Regions from separate parts of the Microbacterium sp. CGR2 genome, predicted to be linked through region 2. Evidence: predicted binding sites of a transcription regulator. Region 2 holds the regulator's gene; the other holds the start of a gene.

Region 1 (7,289 bases), 1.1 Mb from region 2:
ACGCCGACCCCTCGACGAGCCCGGGCCCCGGGGAATCCGACCGGGCGGCGCACTTGCACACTCACGACTCCACGGGCTCCCGAGGTAACACGGACTCCGAAGACTCCGTCGCCCCGCGCAACCCGTTGCGCCGTCGCTGGATGGTGGTGGCGGCAGCATCCGCTCTTCTGCTGGTGATCGGTGTCGGCGTGGGCTGGGCGCTCTTCGCGCAGCGGTCAGAGGGAATCGTCCTCACCGCTGAGCAGCAGCAACGCCGTCTCGAGCTGTCCGAGAAGGCGGGGTACGACGAATCGTCCGTCCGCGCCATCGGCCAGGATGACGACGCTCTCGTCTGGTTCGCCACGAAGGACGGCGGGGAGTCGACGTGCATGGTGCTCGACGTCGCGGACCAGTCCAGCGACGTGTGCCTGGAGTCGAGCGAGGTCACCCCGATGTGGTTGTCCACCTCCGTGATGCTCGCGCCGGAGGAGAACGCCGACGACGCCGCCGATGACGGCGTCGGCCCGGATGCAGCCGCTGAGGTGCCTGAGGCCACCAGCGTCTCCGCCTACCTCGTCTACGCCACGACCGGCGAGCCGCTCGCGGTGATCGATCGCTGGACCCAGGCCGACGCGATGCTTCAGGGCTTCAGCGGCGACGAGCGCGACCGGGCGCACGAACTGTTCGATGAAGGGTACGAGGCCGGGCTGTCGATCATCGGGTACTTCTACGGCGAGCCGGTCTGGCTGGCGAACCACGCCACCGGCGCGACCTTTGCGACCTGCCTGGTGGTCGATGCCGCCGACGACACCGAATGCGGTCCCGAGCAAGAAGTGCTGAGTCAAGGACTCCGGGTCATGGTCGAAGAGCCGGCGGGGACGATACCGGCCTCGTGGAACATCGAAGTGGCTTACACCCGGGGCCAGACGCCGTACCTCACGATCACCGGGGGTGGAAGGCAACCCACGTTCCGCACGGAAGACGGCGACAGGACCGAGCTCGGGGGTGAGCACGGTGATCCGATCGAGGTCACGATACCGAGCGAACCCGAAGAGAGATGACGCCTAGTCGGCGGCGGGCACGCGGTCGGCGAGGATGGCCTGGCGCTGATTTCCGACTCGTGCGAGGATCAGCGTCGCCTCCGCGTCGCCGCGCAGAGTGAGCTTCTTGCGGAACGCGGCCGGGTCGATGTCCATGCCGCGCTTCTTGATCTCCAGGCGTCCGACGCCGTTCGCCTTCAGGGCGGCACTGATCGCCTTCGGGTTGGCGGGCATCGTCTCGCGTACGCGGAACGACTGCACGAACGGGCTCGTCAGCGCCGAGTCGGAGGTCAGGTACGCGATGTGCCGGTCGAGCATGCCCGCATCCAGACTTCTCGCGACATCGCCGATGAGACGGGCGCGGATCACTGCGCCGTCCGGCTCGTGCACGAAAGCGCCCAACGGACGCACAGCGGCATCGTCCGCGTCAGCGCCTGCCGTGAGTTCATGTGACCGATCGCCGCGAATCACGAGAGCTGCGCGTCGGACTCCCTCGCGGGCCAGCGACCCTGTCCACACCACCAGCTCGACCACGCTGCCGTCGGCGCTCACCCACTGCGCTTCGGCCTCCGCAGGGAGAGAATCGCGGTCGTGCGCCGGTCCGAGCTTGATGCCGGCGGGCATGCGTGAAGCCACGTCGAACGCCCAGTCGAGAGAGGGGGAGTAGTCGTCCGCCGACACCCGACGGGTCTCGCCGTGACCCGCCGTGCGTCGTGCCGGATCCATCCACACCGCGGCAGAAGCTGCCGGCGCGGAAGTGATCGAGTCTTCTGCGGTGGCATGCCGCACGACCGCGCTGTCTCCGAACGGAGCGAGGTTGTAGGCCGCGATCACGGCGGTGACCTCGTCGGCGTCGACCGCGAGGACATCGAGCCCTGCGCCCGTGAAAGCGAGAGAGTCCCCACCGATTCCGCAGCCCAGGTCCGTGACGTGCGCGATCCCTGCGCTCCTCATCCGCTGGGCATGGCGGGCGGCGACACCGAGCCGGGTGGCCTGCTCGAGACCGGCGCGGGTGAACAGCATCCGCTCGGCGAACGGACCGAACTTGGCTCGGGCCTTCTCGCGGAGGCGCGCCTGTCCCACCACGGCGGAGACGAGCTCGGGCGAGTGGCCGGCGGTACGCAGACGTGAGACGGCGCGGGCGACTTCGGCGGTCGTCTCGATCGGGCCCAGCCCGTCCAGCAGCTCGAGGCCGGCGGGGGTCAGCAGCGCTCGCAGCTCGGACATCACGTGCTCAGCCTACGTCCCTCGATCGGATCGACTCGCGGAAGCATTGGCACTCGCATTGCATGAGTGCCAGCCGAGCGCATACACTGGCATTAGCACTCTCGGGTTGAGAGTGCGAACAAGTCTTTCGTGTCAGCGTCAAGAAAGAAGAGGTAGACCGTGTCGGTTTCCATCAAGCCGCTCGAGGACCGCATCGTCATCAAGCAGGTCGAGGCCGAGCAGACCACCGCGAGTGGCCTGGTCATCCCCGACACCGCCAAGGAGAAGCCCCAGGAGGGCGAGGTCGTGGCGGTCGGCCCCGGCCGTATCGATGACAACGGCAACCGCGTCCCGATCGACGTCTCCGTCGGCGACCGCGTCCTGTACAGCAAGTACGGCGGCACCGAGGTGAAGTTCGGCGCAGACGAGTACCTCGTCCTGTCGGCTCGCGACGTCCTCGCCGTCGTCGTTCGCTGAACCGCGTAGTCCTCGAAGAGGCTCGGATGCTCCGGCATCCGGGCCTCTTCTGCGTCTGGCCGCAGAGGTCGGCTTCCCGCTCGCGGCGCCGACCCCTCGGCGCACCGAATAGGCTCGTGCAGTGACCCCAGACACGACCCGCGCCACTCAGACCGCCGGAGTCGCCTACGCCGGAGCCGCGTACCTCCTCTGGGGTGTCCTCCCGCTGTACTTCCTCCTGCTCGCCCCGACCGGGCCCTGGGAGGTCGTCGCCTGGCGCGTGGTGCTGTCGTTGGTGTTCTGCATGCTGTTGCTCACCGTCACGCGCGGATGGGCTGCGCTCCGCGTGATCGCGACGCAGCCGCGGCTGCTCGGCTGGACCGCGCTGGCGGGCGTGCTGATCTACGTCAACTGGCAGGTCTTCGTCATCGGGACGCTGACCGGGCATGTGGTCGAGACCAGTCTCGGCTACTTCATCAACCCGATAACCACGGTGCTGCTGGGTGTCTTCGTCTTGAAAGAGCGCATCCGTCGGCTGCAGTGGGCCGCCATCGGCATCGCCGCGATCGCCGTGATCGTGATCGTGGCCGCTTACCGTTCCTTCCCGTGGATCGCGCTGTCGCTGACCCTGTCCTTCGGCGTCTACGGGCTGATCAAGAAGAAGATCGGCCCCTCCGTCGATGCGGTGAGCGGACTCACCCTCGAATCGTTCTGGCTGGTTCCCATCGCGGTCGTGCAGCTGGTCCTCGTCGCGCAGACCCCGGCGGGGATCACGATCGGGGCCAACGGCTGGCAGCACGCGGTACTGCTCGCACTGGCCGGAGTGGTCACGGCCGTGCCCCTGCTGCTCTTCGCCGCCGGAACCCGCAGAGTGAACCTCGCCGTGATCGGCATGATCCAATTCGTCACCCCGGTGATGCAGTTCATCCTCGGTGTCGCCGTGCTCGGGGAGCCGATGCCGCCGGAGCGCTGGGCCGGATTCATCATCGTCTGGATCGCCATCGGGGTGTTCGTCGTGGATCTCGTTCTCAGCGCACGCCGCGGTCGCGGCTCCGCGGCAGGACCGATCACCTGATTCGCCCGGCTCAGCGCGGCAAAACTCGGTGTCGGATCGTTAACGCACCGAAACACTTGCGACCCCTGCGCGCGCACATCTCGCCCTAGTGTTAGAGCACCCGAGCGTGGTCATGTCCACGTTCAGTTACGCAAGGGAGCATCAATGAACGCTTTGAAGGGTTCGCGCAGCGCGAAGGTCTTCGCGGGGATCGCGCTGCTCGGCGCATCCGCAATGGTCATCGCCGGCTGCAGCACACCGTCCGAGGAGCCCTCGGGCGGAGGTGGAGACAAGCCCGCCGCCGACCTGACGCTGAAGCTCGGTTCGCTGCTGCCCGCCACCGGTTCGCTCGCGTTCCTCGGCGCGCCGATGGAGGCCGGCGTCCAGCTGGCCGTGCAGCAGATCAACGAGGCCGACGCCGGTGTGACGATCGAACTCGAGACGGCCGACGAGGGCGATCTCGACAACAAGGCGTACGAGACCTCCATCACCAACCTCCAGAACGCCGATATCACGGCCATGGTCGGCGCGGCATCCTCGAGCGTCACCAAGCTGATCCTCGACGGCAACGCCGGCGCCGGCATCCTCACGGTGTCGCCGTCGAACACATCGCCGGACTTCTCGGGTATCAACCCGCTGTACTTCCGCACCGCGCCCAGCGACAACCTGCAGGGCGAGGTCCTCGGCAACGAGATCGCCGAAGACGGACACAAGACGCTCGGCATCGTCTACCAGAACGACCCGTACGGCACCGGCCTCTTCGAGGCCATCAAGTCGACGTTCGAGGGCACCGGCGGCGAGGTCGTCGCCGAGGCGTCCTACAACCAGGGCGACGGGCAGTTCAACGCACAGGTGCAGACGATCTCGGCAGCGAAGCCGGATGCTGTCGCCGTCGTGTCGTACGACCAGTTCGCGACCATCGCGCCGCTGCTCGGCAACGCCGGCATCGACACCGGGTCGCTGTACCTGGTCGACGGCAACCTGAAGGACTGGGGTGCAGACGTCTCGGTCAGCCTCGAGGGATCGAAGGGTACCCGCGCCGGCGCCGAGCTGCCGCAGGACTTCCTCGACCAGCTGAACGAGGTCTGGACCTCCGACGGCAACGAGCCGATCGACGCCGTGACGTACTCCGCCGAGGCGTACGACGCCGTGATGCTCATCGCTCTGTCCGCGTTGAAGGCCGGCGCTGTCGAGGGTGAAGCCATCGCCGCCGAGATGGGCGCCACGTCGGGTGGCTCCGGCGACGGAGAGAAGTGCACCACGTTCGAGGAGTGCGCCGAGATCATCAACGGGGGTGGCACCGCCGACTACGACGGCCTCTCCGGTGAGATCACGTTCGACGAGAACAACGACCCGAAGGGCGCAGCCATCGGCGTCTACGAGTTCGACGCGGAGAACGTGACGAGCCGCATCAAGTAACACGCATAACGCGAAGGCCCCGAGCACCTGCTCGGGGCCTTCGTGCTGCGTGTCGTTCGTGTTGCGCGGTGTGCGGTTGCGGGTGCGCGGGTGCGCGAATCGGGAGCGCGGGAGCCGGTCAGGCGGCGTCGGTTCCGAGCGTGCCGAGGTAGAGGCCGATGACCTTCGGATCGTTGAGCAGCTCGCGCCCCGAGCCCTCGTAGGCGTCACGGCCCTGGTCGAGCACATAGCCGCGGTCGCAGATCTGCAGGCAGCGACGCGCGTTCTGCTCCACCATGATCGTGGTGACGCCGGCCTTGTTGATGTCGGAGACGCGGATGAACGCGTCGTCCTGGCGCACAGGGGAGAGCCCGGCGGACGGCTCGTCGAGCAGCAGCACCGACGGGTCCATCATGAGCGCCCGCGACATCGCGACCATCTGCCGCTCGCCGCCGGACAGGGAGCCGGCGCGCTGCTTGAGGCGCTTGCCCAGCTCGCCGAAGATGCTGCTGACGAACTCCAGGCGCTCGGAGAAGGCCTTGGGGTTCTGATAGAGCCCCATCTGCAGGTTCTCCTCGATGGTGAGCGAGGGGAAGACGTTGTTGGTCTGCGGCACGAACCCGACGCCACGGGCGACGAGCTTGTCGGCCTTCAGGCCCACGATGCTCTCGCCCTTGACGGTGATCTCGCCGGCACGGATGTCGACCATCCCGAAGATCGCCTTGAGCAGCGTCGACTTGCCGGCGCCGTTCGGGCCGATGATGCCGATGAGCTCTCCCTTGTGAGCCACGAGATTCGCGCCGTTGAGGATGTTCACCCCCGGCAGATATCCGGCGTGGACACCCTTCAGTTCGACGATGACGTCGTCGTTCTTGATCTCGTTCCGGACGGGCGCTGGATCGGTCATGACTTGTTCTCCTCGGCGGCTGCGTCCTCGGCGGATTCCTCGGCTTCGACCTCGGTCTCGATCTGCTCACGGATCTTGACCGCTTCATCTTCCGAGATCACCGGAAGACGACCGGTCACCGCGCCGAGGTCGACGTCCTGGTGAGCGCCGAGGTAGGCGTCGACCACCGCGGGGTCTTCCATCACCTTGTCCGGCGGACCCTCCGCGACGACACGGCCCTCCGCCATGACGACGACCCAGTCGGCGATGTGGCGGACCATGTGCATGTCGTGCTCGACGAAGAGCACCGTCATGCCGAGGTCCTTGAGGTCGAGGATGTGATCGAGAAGCGACTGCGTCAGCGCCGGGTTGACCCCGGCCATCGGCTCGTCGAGCATGACGAGGGTCGGCTCGCTCATGAGAGCCCGCGCCATCTCGAGCAGCTTGCGCTGACCGCCGGAAAGCGACGCGGCGAAGTCCTGCTCTTTGGCATCGAGCTTGAACCGGGTGAGCAGTTCGTGCGCCCGCACCTCGATCTCGCTGTCCTGCTTGCGCCAGAGGAAGGGGAACAGGCTGGCCCAGAATCCCTCGCCGCGCTGGTTCGTGGCGCCGAGCTTCATGTTCTCGAGCACCGTGAGCAACGACAGCGACTTCGTCAACTGGAACGTGCGCACCTGGCCCATGCGGGCGACCTTGAAGGACGGGATGCCGGACAGGTTGGTGCCGTCGAACGACCAGGTGCCGCTGTTCGGCTTGTCGAAGCCGCAGAGCAGGTTGAACAGGGTCGTCTTGCCCGCGCCGTTCGGACCGATGAGGGCCGTGATGGCGCCCCGGGGGACCTCGAGGTGATCGACGTCGACCGCGGTCAGTCCGCCGAAGCGACGCTGGACGCCGTCGACCACGAGGATCGGATCGACCTTCGCGACGCCGGGCACGGCAGGTCCGTTGGTGAGCCCCGTGGTCTTCACGCGGGCTGTGCTCTTCGCGGGCGTGACCGCTCCGTCGTTCTCACTTGACAAAGGTCATCTCCCTCTTGTTTCCGAGGATGCCCTGCGGGCGGAAAACGACGATCAGCATCAGTACGATGCCGATGACGATGTAACGGACGACGTCGGCCTGTGCGCCGGACATCGGCAGGTAGCCGGCGTTCGCCATGGCGGGCAGGAGCGCGCCGAGGAACGCGAACACGATCCAGAAGAGCACGGCACCGAGTGTCGGGCCGAGAACGGTGGCGGCACCGCCGAGCAGCAGGATCGTCCAGATGAAGAAG
Region 2 (7,289 bases):
ATCGTCCAGGAGATCCCCGCCCCCGTCGGCGACGCAGACGCTCCGGCCCGCGCGATGATCTTCGACTCCGTCTACGACGCCTACCGGGGCGTGATCACCTACGTGCGCATGGTGGACGGCAGTCTGTCGCCGCGCGAGCGCATCCAGATGATGTCGACCGGCGCGAATCACGAGGCGCTCGAGGTCGGAGTCTCCAGCCCCGAACCATCGCCGTCCAAGGGTCTCGGTGTCGGCGAGGTCGGATATCTGATCACCGGCGTGAAGGACGTGCGCCTGTCGAAGGTCGGTGACACCGTCACCACCGCGCGCAAGCCTTCGGATCAGCCGCTTCCCGGCTACACGGATCCGAAGCCGATGGTCTTCTCCGGCCTCTATCCGATCGACGGAAGCGACTACGGCGAGCTTCGCGAGGCGCTCGACAAGCTCAAGCTCTCGGACGCATCGTTGGCGTACGAGCCGGAGACCTCCGTCGCTCTCGGATTCGGCTTCCGCTGCGGATTCCTCGGACTCCTGCATCTGGAGATCATCACGGAGCGCCTCGAACGCGAGTTCGGTCTCGACCTCATCACCACCGCTCCGAGCGTGATCTACGAGGTCCTCACGTCCGACACCGGCGAGACCGTCACCGTGACGAACCCGAGCGAGTACCCCGACGGGCGTATCGGGTCGGTGTCCGAGCCGATGGTCAAAGCCGCGATCCTGCTGCCGAAGGACTACGTCGGCACCGTCATGGAGCTGTGCCAGACCCGCCGCGGAACGCTGCTGGGGATGGAGTACTTCTCCGAGGAGCGGGTCGAGCTGCGCTACAACATGCCGCTCGGCGAGATCGTCTTCGACTTCTTCGACCAGCTCAAGTCGAAGACCCAGGGCTACGCCTCGCTCGATTACGAGCCGTCCGGCCAGCAGGAAGCCGACCTCGTCAAGGTCGACATCCTCCTGCAGGGAGAGAAGGTCGACGCCTTCAGCTCGATCGTGCATCGCGAGAAGGCCTACGCCTACGGGACGATGATGGCCGAGCGCCTGCGCAAGCTCATCCCGCGTCAGCAGTTCGAAGTGCCGATCCAGGCAGCCATCGGCGCGCGCATCATCGCCCGCGAGACCATCCGCGCGATCCGCAAGGATGTGCTCGCCAAGTGCTACGGCGGCGACATCACCCGTAAGCGCAAGCTCCTCGAGAAGCAGAAGGAGGGCAAGAAGCGCATGAAGATGGTCGGTCGCGTCGAGGTGCCCCAGGAGGCGTTCATCGCGGCGCTCTCCGGCGACGTCGACGGCAAAGACAAGAAGTAGCGTCACCGCTCCATCCCGCAGACGACCGCGTCGGGAGACGTCGTGCAGCGGGTGGGTGTGATCGCTCAGGCAACCGGAAGTAGGCTGAACTCATGCGGCGCGGGACTTTCCGAGACGACACGGTGGACTATGCGGCCGTGGGTGCGACCCACGCCCCCGACCTGATGCACTACCCGCCGGAGCGCAGCATCCCGGCGGAGGAATCCTGGCGTATCGGCAGCGGCGCCGAGCGCTTCCAGACCGCCGGTGAGGCGCTTCTCTCGTGGACGGCGCAGCGTGCCGCCGGTCTCTCGGTCGACGACCTTCGGCCTGCTCCCGGCCCGGCCTACGCCGGTGTGAGCTTCGATGCCGAGGGCAACCCGATCGCTCCGAGCAAGCGTGACGTCGAGCCGCGCTACGACGCCGAGGGAACGCCTTTCGTCGGCGCGGGCATGACCCTGCACCTCAAAGGACGCGTCGGCGGCATGCGTGCCGATTCGGAGCTACGGGTGATCTCGGTCACCGAGGAGACTCGGCGGATCGGGTTCGTCCTCGGCACCGTCGGCGGCTCGGTGGTCAGCGGCGAGGAGTCCTTCGACGTCGAGTGGCGCGAAGACACTGACGAGGTGTGGTTCACCGTTCGTGCCTTCGATCGGCCGAATTCGCTTCTCTACCGGGTGCTGCCGGTGCTGGTCAAGCGCCGTCGGCGCGAACTCTTCGCCCGTTATCTGCGGGCGATCTCTCCGCTGTACGCCACTCCGGTCTGATGACGAGCATGCTCTGATGGCGGGACCCCTCCCGCTCGGCGACCCTGCGCCGCCCGACGGCCGACTGCCCGCCGACCTCCCGATCGACCGCGCGGTGCCGTTCTCGGCTTACCTTCACGTGCCCTTCTGCCGTGTGCGCTGCGGGTACTGCGATTTCAACACGTACACGTCGAGTGAGCTGCGCGGCGCGAAGCAGGAAGACTACGCCTCGACGCTCATCGCCGAGATCGAGATGGCGCGCCGAGTGCTCGCGGAGGCCGACGCGCTCCGGCCGATGGACACCGTCTTCTTCGGAGGCGGAACGCCCACACTGCTTCCGGCGGGCGACCTGGCGAGGATGCTCGGCGCCGCAGCATCCGCCTTCGGCTTGGCCGCCGACGCCGAGATCACCGTCGAAGCCAACCCCGACACGGTGACGCCCGAGGTCGCGCGCACCCTCGCCGACGCCGGCGTGACGCGTCTGTCGATCGGCATGCAGTCCGCCGTGCCGCACGTCCTCGCGGCGCTCGACCGGACGCACCAACCGGACAACGTGCGCACGGCCGTCGCCGCAGCGAAGGCCGCGGGCCTCGCGGTCAGCGTCGACCTCATCTACGGTGCCCCCGGTGAATCCCTCTCGGACTGGGAAGCATCGCTCGACGCCGCGCTGGAACTCGACTCCGAGCACATCTCCGCGTACGCACTGATCATCGAGGACGGCACCAAGCTCGCCAGGCAGATTCGACGCGGCGAGGTACCGACGCCCGACGACGATCTGCAGGCGGACATGTACGAGCTCGCCGATGCGCGCCTCGCTGCCGCCGGGTTCGACTGGTACGAGGTGAGCAACTGGGCACGTCGGTCGCCGGCCTCCGGCACGTCGGAGGAGAATCGCTCACGGCACAACCTCGCATACTGGCGGGGGAGTGACTGGTGGGGATTCGGCCCGGGCGCCCATAGCCATGTGGCCGGTCTTCGCTGGTGGAATGTGAAGCACCCCGCGGCCTACGCGCAGCGGCTCGCAGCATCCGAATCTCCCGCTGCCGGCATCGAGCGGCCCGACGACGAATCCCGTCTGCTGGAGCGCATCCTGCTGCTCAGCCGCATTCGAGAGGGCATCTCGATCGACACGATTCCGCTCGCCAATCGAACCAGGGTCGCCGGGCTCATCGCCGACGGACTCGTCGATCCCACCGCCGCCATCGGAGGCCGCATCCAGCTCACGCTCCGCGGGCGCCTCCTGGCTGACGCCGTCGTCCGGGAACTGACCGATTGACTCAGCGTCTCGTCGGCTCTGAGGAGTAGGATTGGCACTCGGAACATCAGAGTGCCAACGAGTGTCCGAGTGCCGGCGAGAGGAGAAGGTGATGGTCTCAGAACGAGGGCTCCAGGTTCTCCGCGCGATCGTGCAGGACTACGTCGAAACTCACGAGCCGGTCGGCAGCCGCTCGATCGTCGATCGCTACTCGTTCGGGGTGTCCGCGGCCACCATCCGCAACGACATGGCTCTCCTCGAAGACGAGGAACTCATCGCGGCTCCGCATACGTCGTCGGGCCGCGTGCCCACCGACAAGGGCTATCGCGTCTTCGTCAATCATCTGGCGCAACTGCGCCCGCTCAGCGTCGCGCAGCGCACCGCGATCGAGTCGTTCCTCACCGCACCGACCGACCTCGACGACCTCATGATCCGCACGGTGCGGGTGTTGACCCAGCTGACCGGCCAGGTCGCGCTGGCGCAGTACCCGTCGTTCGCACGCGCGCACATCACGCATCTCGAGCTGGTGGCGCTCGCTCCCAATCGCATGCTGATCGTGCTCGTCACCGATGCGGGCGGCGTCTCCCAGCGGATGGCCGCCCTGCCCGTCGATGTCGACGAGGCCGAGACCATGATGCTGCGGGCGCGCCTTTCCGCCCTGATCACCGGTCAGGCCGTGAGTGATGCGGCGGAGCGCCTGCAGAACCTCCGTGGCACGACCGAGGAACGGCCCGACGACGCAGCACTGCATGCCCTCGCCGCCGTCGTCGAAGAAGAACTCGGCGAGTTCCGCCAGGAGCGGCTCGTGATGGCGGGGGCGGCGACGCTCGCCCGCCGCGAACAAGACTTCCGTGGCAGCATCCATCCTCTGCTCGAGGCGATCGAAGAGCAGGTGACGCTGCTCCGGTTGATGAGCGAGATGGTCACCGACGAGCACGGCCTGGCAGCCAGCATCGGCACCGAGAACGCCCCGTTCGGTCTCGGCGAGGCGTCCATCGTCGCCAGCAACTATGCCGCTCCCAGCGGCACGGCGCGCGTCGGCGTGATGGGGCCGACGCGCATGGACTATCCGAGCAATCTCGCCGCAGCGCGGGCGGTCGCCCGCTATCTGTCGCGGATGCTCGACGAAGACGAGGCCGCTCGCTGAGGCGACGGCCACCAGAGACACACGCAGAAAGGCGATTGTGGCGGATCACTATGAGGTTCTCGGGGTGTCCCGGGACGCTTCCACCGACGAGATCAAGAAGGCATACCGACGCCTGGCGCGTCAGCTGCACCCCGACGTGAACCCGGGCGAAGACGCTGCCGAGCGCTTCAAGCTCGTCACCCACGCGTACGACGTGCTCAGCGACGACGATTCGCGGCGCCGCTACGACATGGGCGGCGGTGACGGCGCAGCAGGCAACTTCAACGGCTTCGGCGGCTTCGGCGACATCTTCGAGACGTTCTTCGGCGCGTCGCAGGGAGGCGGACGCGGTGGTCGTCCGCGGTCGCGCCGGGAGCGCGGCCAGGATGCCCTCGTCCGCGTCACCCTCGATCTCGGCGATGTCGTCTTCGGAGCGCATCGTGACATCGAGGTCGACACGGCCGTTCTGTGCGAGACATGCCAGGGTTCGTGCTGCCAGGAAGGCACGTCGCCCGTCACGTGCGACATCTGCGGCGGCTCGGGCCATGTACAGCGCCAGGTGCGCAGCCTGCTCGGCAACGTCGTCACCTCGCAGCCGTGCGGAACCTGCGAAGGCTACGGCACGACGATCCCGTATCCGTGCCCGACCTGCGCCGGGCAGGGACGCGTGCGGTCCCGCCGTACCGTGTCGCTCGACATCCCCGCCGGCGTCGAGACCGGACTTCGCCTGCAGCTTCCGGGCTCGGGTGAGGTCGGCAAGGCCGGCGGCCCCAACGGAGACCTGTACGTCGAGGTCACCGTGAACGCGCATCCCGCCTTCAGCCGTGAGGGTGACGATCTGCTCGCGACCCTGGAGGTGTCGATGACGGATGCCATTCTCGGCACGGACACGTCGATCCAGGGACTCGACGGCGAAGTGGATCTGGAGATCCGCCCCGGCGTCCAGTCCGGCGACGTGCTCACGATCAAGGGGCGCGGCATCACGCCGCTGCGCGGCAACCAGCGCGGTGACCTCCGCGTCGGTGTGCAGGTGGTCACGCCGACCAAGCTGGACTCCACTCAGCGCGCCTTGATCGAAGACTTCGCGAAGAAGGCGAAAGCGCCCGGGCCGCAGCTCGCCCAGTTCCAGCAGGGACTGTTCTCGAAGCTCCGCGACCGGTTCCGCACGCACTGATCGTGGCGCTGCACTTCCTGGTCGAATCGTCGACGGATGCCGCGGTCGGCGATGTCGTGTCGCTCACCGGCGCTGAGGCCAAGCACGCGGCGGTGGTGCGCCGCCTCCGCGTCGGCGAGACCGTGACCGTCGGCGACGGCACCGGGGTATGGCTGACCGGCGTGGCGGAGGACGTCACCCCGTCTCGCGTGGACGTGCGCGTCGACGAGCGGACCGAGCGTGCTGCTCCGTCACCGCGGATCGTGCTCGTCCAGGCTCTTGCCAAGGGCGACCGCGACGAGTTGGCCGTGCAGGCCGCATGCGAGCTCGGCGTCGATGAGATCGTCCCGTGGCAGGCGGCCCGGAGCGTCTCCCGCTGGGAGGGGCCGAAGGCGGTGAAGGGCCGCGAGCGGTGGGCGACGATCGTGCGCGAAGCGGCCAAGCAGGCTCATCGGGCGTGGGTGCCCGCAGTCGCAGCGCCGGTGTCGACGAAGCAGCTCGTCGAGCGCGTTTCGTCGCAGCGAGTGCTGCTGCTGGATCCGACGGCATCCGTTCGCCTTTCCGAGATCCGGCCCGATGGACGCGACCTGGTGCTGGTGGTGGGCCCCGAGGGTGGGATATCCGAAGAGGAACTCACGCGGCTGACGGACGCGGGGGCGGAGCGCGTACTGCTCGGCGACACCGTGCTGCGCACGTCGACGGCCGGCCCTGCCGCGATCGCGGTGCTGTCGGTCGCACTCGACCGCTGGTGATTACCTCTGGGCGAACGGGGGCGATGCACGGCGGACCGGGCCGGTGTGGACGCCGGTCAGTAGACTTGACTCCATGACGGAACCCTCGATCTTCACGCGCATTCTGAACGGGGAGATCCCTGCGGAGATCCTCGGCGAGACCGACCGCGTGTTCGCGCTGCGAGACATCGCACCGCAGGCGCCCGTGCACCTCCTCGTCGTGCCGAAGTCGGCCGAGTACCGGGATATCACCGAGCTCGCCGCCGCTGACCCGTCGCTGCTGGCCGAGATGGTCGCGTTCGCGAAAGACCTGGCCGCCCAGCACACGGAGAACGGCGACTTCCGTCTGATCTTCAACACCGGCGCAGAGGCCGGCCAAACCGTATTCCACGTCCACGCCCACGTTCTGGGTGGCGGACTGACCGAGAAGAGTGTCGGTGCCTGACAACCACGAACCGCAGGAGCGCAGCCTGAACGCCCGACCGCCCGAGTCCGTCGAGAAGATCTATGCCGACGGCGTCGCGATGGTGCAGCTGCTCGGCCCGCAAGATCGTCTGCTGCGGATGCTCGAGAAGGAGCACCCCGATGTGCAGGTTCTCGTGCGCGGCAACGAGATCACGGTGAGCGGCGACACGGAACCGGTGGCGAAGGCCAAGAACCTCGTCGACGAGCTGATGGCGATGACCAAGGCCGGTCACGACCTGGCGCCGAGCGACGTGTCGAACTCGGCGCGGATGCTGCGTCAGGAAGGCGGTCCGCGCCCGAGCGAGGTGCTCGGCGAGGCGATCCTGTCGACGCGAGGCAAGGTCATCCGCCCGAAGACGCTCGGTCAGAAGGAGTATGTCGACGCGATCGAGGAGAACACGATCGTGTTCGGCATCGGTCCCGCCGGAACGGGAAAGACCTACCTCGCGATGGCCAAGGCCGTGCAGGCTCTGCAGCGCAAAGAGGTCACCCGCATCATCCTGACGCGTCCGGCTGTCGAAGCGGGGGAGCGGCTCGGATTCCTGCC

Evidence for each region. The regulator HrcA, encoded in region 2, represses chaperone genes, less so after heat shock. The targets are predictions, from matches to a motif close to TTNGCACTCGNNNNNNNCGAGTGCNAA.
Region 1: groES (co-chaperone GroES) is a predicted target of HrcA. The motif match lies at 2,293-2,319, and genes of this name have one in related genera.

What each region holds. Positions count from the first base shown of each region.
Region 1 covers NZ_RBHX01000001.1:1,979,912-1,987,200, forward strand. The annotation lists gene D7252_RS10125 (hypothetical protein) at 1-1,040, shown strand, start outside; gene D7252_RS10130 (THUMP-like domain-containing protein) at 1,044-2,246, opposite strand; gene groES (co-chaperone GroES) at 2,406-2,702, shown strand; gene rarD (EamA family transporter RarD) at 2,824-3,756, shown strand; gene D7252_RS10145 (ABC transporter substrate-binding protein) at 3,901-5,154, shown strand; gene D7252_RS10150 (ABC transporter ATP-binding protein) at 5,273-6,040, opposite strand; gene D7252_RS10155 (ABC transporter ATP-binding protein) at 6,037-7,038, opposite strand; gene D7252_RS10160 (branched-chain amino acid ABC transporter permease) at 7,028-7,289, opposite strand, start outside.
Region 2 covers NZ_RBHX01000001.1:3,120,274-3,127,562, reverse strand. The annotation lists gene lepA (translation elongation factor 4) at 1-1,287, shown strand, start outside; gene D7252_RS15740 (DUF1990 family protein) at 1,380-2,033, shown strand; gene hemW (radical SAM family heme chaperone HemW) at 2,050-3,288, shown strand; gene hrcA (heat-inducible transcriptional repressor HrcA) at 3,380-4,414, shown strand; gene dnaJ (molecular chaperone DnaJ) at 4,452-5,567, shown strand; gene D7252_RS15720 (16S rRNA (uracil(1498)-N(3))-methyltransferase) at 5,570-6,298, shown strand; gene D7252_RS15715 (HIT domain-containing protein) at 6,372-6,722, shown strand; gene D7252_RS15710 (PhoH family protein) at 6,802-7,289, shown strand, end outside.